DNA from 2 places in the Aeribacillus sp. FSL K6-1121 genome. Region 1 is predicted to be linked to the other one. Evidence: predicted binding sites of a transcription regulator. Region 1 holds the regulator's gene; the other holds the start of a gene.
What was found. The regulator LexA, encoded in region 1, represses DNA repair genes until DNA is damaged. The targets are predictions, from matches to a motif close to CGAACATATGTTCG.

Region 1 (3,429 bases):
CCGACGAAACGCCTCTAAATATTCCTGCCTTAATTGCTGCTGCTCAAGCTTTTCCTCTTGCGTCAGTCCTTCTGACTTAGACTTTTTAGATAGTTCATTAATACGGTTAAGTTTTTCTTTTGAAATCATAAGCTGAACCCCTTGTATATTTTTGCCGCGCTCTTTTATCATACTAAATGCAACCACTAATGACAACAATTATTGCTATGATTCTCCTTTTTCTGACAAAAATTGTTGATATCTGCGATGGACAGTAGCTTTTGAAACGTCATAGCCGAATCCTCTTAACGTTGCCGCTATTTCTGAAAATGTCAGGCCGTTTTTCCGCAATCGGTCAATCTCCTCGATCGGAACTTCTTTTCGCTCTCTTTTATAGGAAGAATTTCTATTCTTTAAATTTTTTTCAGGCCTGTACCCATTTTGTATAGCTCTCAACATTCCCCGCTTTATTTTCAAATTATGAATTTTTCGTTGATATTCTTCGACAATTCCTATGATTTCAAGCACCATCGTGTCTGATTCAGACAGTTCCATCTCCCCGCGATGGGCAGCGGTGAAAATTTTCACACCTTGTTTCAAAATGGAATGGACAATGGCGATTTTGGCATTCCCTCTGCCAATTCTTGTTTCATCCTGTATTAATACCGCTTCAATATCTTTCTCCTCAATCAATTCCAGCAGTTGAAAAACCCCTTCACGATCAACATCATACCCGCTCGCTTTTTCTTCTATCACTTCAACAACTTCCATACCGTTTTCAGCTGCGAGCTTTAACAGCTCGTCCTTCTGTCTTTTCAAAGATGTTTCCTGCTCATCTTTTTCAGTGCTGACTCTTGCATAAACGACTGCTCTCATGTTAAATGCTCCTTGCGGTTATTCTTTGTTTGCCAAATATTCAGCATTGTAGTATTTATTTTTTTCAATCGGAATGACGATTGTTTCCCCCGGTTTTACAACAAGGCTTTGGAGATTGTTTCGCTCCTGAACCCATTTAACAAACTCTGAATGAGACATATTGTCATATTCTTTATATTCATCAGCGATTTTCCACAAACTGTCCCCTTCCTTCACTTGAACCTCCAAATAATGATCGAGCTCTTCCCTTTCTCCAGTATACGAAATCGCCAAAACTGCCGCCATGATGACAAGGAAAAAAGAAACGATGTAAGACCATGATAATTTATCCATATAGAACCGCCCCCTGAAACAGAATATTTGTTCGGTTTTTTGTTTTTAAGTATAAAAGGGAACACATGTTTCTGTCAAGCAAATATTCGAACTTACGTTTGCTTTTTTGGAAAAATCATGCTATAATCGACACAAATTGATATGACTGAGGTGCTTGACATGTCAACAAAATTATCTAAGAGACAACAAGATATTTTGAACTTCATTAAGGAGGAAGTAAAAAAGAAAGGATACCCTCCCTCTGTAAGAGAAATCGGCGAAGCGGTCGGTCTTGCCTCCAGTTCAACTGTTCACGGGCATTTAGCAAAGCTTGAGAGCAAAGGACTGATTAGAAGAGACCCCACAAAGCCGAGAGCCATTGAAATTTTGGACGATGATGGCAGCCACCTTCTAACAAACAATGTGATCAACGTGCCGGTCATAGGAAAAGTGACGGCTGGTATTCCGATCACTGCCGTTGAAAACATCGAAGAATATTTTCCGCTTCCGAATCATATTGCATCAGGTGATGATCAACTTTTCATGCTTGAAGTAGTCGGAGAAAGCATGATCGAAGCAGGCATTCTGGACGGAGATTTAGTTATTGTCAGACAGCAGCAAACAGCCAATAACGGCGACATCGTTGTCGCGCTCACAGACGACAATGAAGCGACCGTAAAAAGGTTTTTCAAAGAAAAAGACTTTATACGGCTTCAGCCGGAAAACCCAACAATGGAACCGATTATTTTAAAAAATGTGACAATACTCGGAAAAGTGATCGGGCTATACCGTTCCATACACTGAATATTCGATGTCTCAAAACAGGTGAGGCATCCTTTTTCTTTTTATAAAATTTTCAAAATTCCCTCTCTTAGCGATGTTAAATTTTTAAAAATGTTTTCTAATCAATATGTATGCAGACAAGCTAGATTCAATGAAACAAATTTCAGGCGCCTTCTCCGTGCCTGCATGCAAAGCTATTATGCAACAATTCTCAACAGTCATTGTTTTTTGATTTATTTTGTTGTAGAATTTTTTATTGTAGATTTCGCTTCCTTAGCCAGTGCCGGGATGATTTACTGAATTGTTTGAATTCTTCTAACTGCTTAAATTTTAGGTATAGGAGAGGTGCTATGAATCAATTACTTATGAAACAAAGTGAACTGGAAAATGCAAAGCAATATGTCAATGAAGTATTTCAATCCGTGCAAGAAAAAAATCCGAATGAGCCTGAGTTTCTTCAAGCTGTAAAAGAAATATTTGACTCGCTTGTGCCTGTATTTGCTCAACATCCTACATATATAAAGCACGGAATACTTGAAAGAATTGTTGAGCCGGAAAGATTGATCATTTTTCGCGTTCCATGGGTGGATGACGAAGGAAAAGTGCGTGTAAACCGCGGATTTAGAGTGCAATATAATAGTGCAATTGGGCCATATAAAGGAGGCTTGCGCTTTCACCCGACCGTCAACGCCAGCATTATTAAATTTTTAGGATTTGAACAAATCTTCAAAAATTCATTGACTGGGCAGCCGATCGGCGGAGGAAAAGGCGGATCTGATTTTGATCCGAAAGGTAAATCAGATGGGGAAATTATGAGATTTACACAAAGCTTTATGACAGAGCTTTACAAACATATTGGACCAGATATTGACGTTCCTGCCGGTGATATTGGAGTTGGCGCAAGAGAGATCGGATACTTGTTTGGCCAATATAAAAGAATACGCGGCGGATTTGAAGCTGGGGTGTTAACCGGAAAAGGCATTGGGTACGGCGGAAGCTTAGCGAGAACCGAAGCGACAGGTTATGGAACTGTTTATTTTGTTGAAGAAATGCTTAATGACCATGGATTAAGCTTCAAAGGAAGCACAGTTGTTGTCTCTGGTTCTGGGAACGTTGCCATATATGCGATTGAAAAAGCAACACAATTAGGTGCAAAAGTTGTCGCATGCAGCGACTCTGATGGCTACATTTTTGATAAAAATGGAATTAATCTTGAAACGGTTAGAAGGTTAAAAGAAGTTGAAAGAAAAAGAATTAAAGAATATGTAAATGAACATCCTCATGCAGAATATTATGAAGGCTGTTCCGGAATTTGGTCCATTCCATGCGATATTGCCCTCCCATGCGCTACTCAAAATGAAATCGATAAAAAAGCAGCTGAACTCCTTGTTTCCAACGGACTCAAAGCTGTTGGAGAAGGCGCCAACATGCCGTCTACATTAGAAGCGATCGACGTGTTTTTATCAAACAATATTCTTT
Region 2 (3,429 bases), 140 kb from region 1:
TTAGGCCAAGCAAAATGGAGATGATTTCAATGAGTTCCATTCTTTCACCTCCTCTTGCTATGAACTTGTCACAAAGAAAGTGTCGGCATTACACATTTACTCTCCCGATAACATTTTCCAAAAAAATATGTTAAATATATTGCAAAAATGAAAAAATATACATATCCATTTTAAATGTGGGAATAACCCTTGTCAAGTTTTCATCTTGTCGAACAAAGGATGGGGCTTTTTTTGACCAAAAAAATAAGACCGGCTACTCCGCCAGCCTTACGCTAAGATGTGCGTACATTATTCATCCAAAAGCTCGAACGTTTCCTGCCCCTCTTGCACAGGTTCATTCGTTTCAAGGCCATATGCCTTGCGAATTTCTTGCTGAATGGCATCGCGAATATCCGGATTTTCGCGCAAAAATTGCTTTGCATTTTCTCTTCCCTGTCCTAAACGCTCCTCTTGGTAAGAATACCACGAACCGCTTTTTTGTATAATATCCAATTCCGTTCCCAGGTCGATGATTTCTCCTTCTTTTGAAATCCCTTCCCCGTACATGATATCAACTTCTGCCGTTCTAAAAGGAGGCGCTACTTTGTTCTTGACAACTTTAATTTTCGTTTTGTTTCCTACCATATCATTTCCTTGTTTCAGCTGTTCAGCTCTGCGCACTTCAAGGCGGACAGATGAGTAAAATTTCAGCGCGCGTCCCCCTGGAGTTGTCTCGGGATTTCCGAACATGACGCCCACTTTTTCCCTTATTTGATTAATAAAAATCGCAATGGTTTTCGACTTGCTGATGGCTCCTGAAAGCTTCCGAAGCGCTTGCGACATAAGACGAGCCTGCAATCCGACATGCGCATCGCCCATTTCGCCTTCAATTTCCGCTTTTGGGACGAGTGCTGCGACCGAGTCAATGACAATGATGTCGACTGCACCGCTGCGAACGAGAGCTTCTGCAATCTCAAGAGCCTGCTCGCCGGTATCGGGCTGCGACAAAAGCAGTTCATCAATATTAACACCTAAATTTTGCGCATAGACAGGGTCGAGCGCATGTTCCGCATCGATGAACGCTGCTTGCCCGCCTAGAGCTTGAACTTCAGCAATGGCATGAAGGGCCACTGTCGTTTTACCGGAGCTTTCCGGTCCATATATTTCAATAATCCGACCTCGAGGATATCCGCCGACGCCAAGAGCTGCATCCAATGCCAGCGATCCGCTTGGAACTGTTGAAACTTTTCGCTCAGCTTGTTCTCCAAGCTTCATTATCGAACCTTTTCCGAATTGTTTTTCAATCTGTTTTAACGCCATTTCCAAGGCAGCTTGACGATCATGATTCAATACAATTTCCTCCTTAAAAAATTGATAGCTTCAAAATAAATATACCGTGTTTTTTCCTGTTTGCCAAGAAAAAAGGGAACATTTATTCGTTTTTTAATTTTCATTATATAAAAATTAAAAAACCGGATGAAGACGCTCATAACCGGTTTTCCATTTCCTTTATTACATTCATTACATAGTAGCAGCCATAATTTGCCGTTCTGTGCCTGATCCCTTCCCGAGTACCGGAAAGATGAAGCTCAAAGACTGCTGTCGGCCGATCGTCGAATTGAATGCCGATATAGACAGTTCCAACTTCTTTTCCTTCAGAAGGATCAGGTCCTGCCACTCCCGTAAAGCTGATGCCGATATTGCTGCCGGTCAATTTTTTTATATTTTCCGCCATTTCTTTCGCACATTCAGAGCTAACGGCTCCTTTTGTTTTCAACGTTTCTTCCGACACGCCAAGAACATGCTGCTTCACTTCGTTTGTATAGCAGACAATTCCTCCAAGCACAATATTCGAAGCGCCTGGAAAATGGGTCAGCTGTTCGGAAAAAAGACCGCCCGTCAAACTTTCTGCAGCCGAAATAGTATATTGCTTTTCTTTTAGAAGCTTCATAAGCTGCTCTTGGATCGAAGTTTCACCGTGTCCATAAAAATATCGGCCAACACGGCTTAAAATCTTTTTTTCTGTTTCGTCAATCAGCTTCAGCGCAGTCGACTCATCTTCATGTTTTGCTGTCAGGCGCAATGTTACTTCGCCGTCTTTTGCCAGCGGCGCGATGGTCGGATTTGTTTGCTGATCAATCAGATCCTCTATATCTGTTTCAAGCTGAGATTCGCCGATGCCAAAGAAACGAAGCACACGCGAGATGATTTTTTCTTTTAACCCGTAATGATATTGCAAAAACGGCACACCGTAGTTGATAAACATCGGCTTCATTTCTTTCGGAACGCCCGGCATTAGCAAATATGTAATTCCGTTCGCCTCTAACGCCATTCCTGGCGCCATTCCGTAATGATTTGGCAAAACAGTAGAACCTTCCAAAACTAATGCTTGTTTCCGATTGTTTTCCGACATTGTCCGTTTCGTCCGTTTAAAAAAATCCTCAATGTTTTTCATCGCCGCCTCGTCGATCACGAGGCGTTTATTCAAAATACGTGCAATCGTTTCTTTCGTCAAATCATCTTTTGTCGGGCCGAGCCCGCCGGTAAAAATGATGCAATTCGACCGTTTTTTTGCCGTTTCGATCGTATGCTTGAGCCTCTCAGCATTGTCTCCAACGACCGTATGATAAAAAACATTAACACCTATTTCAGCAAGCTTTTTTGATATAAATTGGGCGTTTGTGTTGGCGATCTGTCCAAGCAACAGTTCTGAACCGACAGCAATAATTTCAGCATTCACATTCATACAATATCCTCCACATGGTTATTTCGAATTGACAAACGCGTGTTTATTTTTCATGAAATAGTCCCATCCAGATAAAATGGTAAAAAAGAGCGCAACCCACAAAGCAATGTCTGCAAATGGAAACGAAATCCATTCAAAAGGTATATTATGTAAAAGCAAAGCGGAAATAGCCACGATCTGCGTCCATGTTTTTATTTTGCCGAGCATGTTAGCTGCTACGACTTCTCCTTCACCGGCCAGAACTAAACGCAATCCGGTTACGGCAAATTCACGGCTGATGATCAGAATGACAATCCAAGACGGAGCAGCACCTATTTCCACCAATATGATGAGAGCTGAAGAAACGAGCAATTTATCGGCAAGAGGATCTAAAAACTTTCCTAAATTTGTCACAAGTCCAAGCTTGCGTGCATAATATCCATCAATCCAATCGGTCGTCGAAGCTAAAATAAAAATGAGGGCGCCAATGACATGTTTAACAGGGATGACTTCTTCACCGACCGACCAATTTCCCCAGTTAAAATCGCCAAGCATCACAATCATAAATATTGGAATTAGCATAATTCTTGATACAGTAATTCGATTTGGCAAATTCATTTTGTACCTCCACTAGCATAAAGTAAGAATGAATAAGCCATCTCGTACGATGACTTATTCATTCTTGTTATTTAAAATGATAATATCCTGCCGAACCATTTTATTCG

Region 2: the regulator LexA is predicted to act here: its motif matches at 1,405-1,418, upstream of recA (recombinase RecA).

The regions. Positions count from the first base shown of each region.
Region 1 covers NZ_JBBOPS010000001.1:1,130,011-1,133,439, reverse strand. The annotation lists gene NSQ61_RS05685 (DUF896 domain-containing protein) at 1-129, opposite strand, end outside; gene NSQ61_RS05680 (YneB family resolvase-like protein) at 205-855, opposite strand; gene yneA (cell division suppressor protein YneA) at 874-1,188, opposite strand; gene lexA (transcriptional repressor LexA) at 1,348-1,971, shown strand; gene gdhA (NADP-specific glutamate dehydrogenase) at 2,301-3,429, shown strand, end outside.
Region 2 covers NZ_JBBOPS010000001.1:987,384-990,812, reverse strand. The annotation lists gene rny (ribonuclease Y) at 1-40, opposite strand, end outside; gene recA (recombinase RecA) at 289-1,329, opposite strand; gene NSQ61_RS05105 (competence/damage-inducible protein A) at 1,466-2,719, opposite strand; gene pgsA (CDP-diacylglycerol--glycerol-3-phosphate 3-phosphatidyltransferase) at 2,744-3,322, opposite strand; gene NSQ61_RS05095 (helix-turn-helix domain-containing protein) at 3,377-3,429, opposite strand, start outside.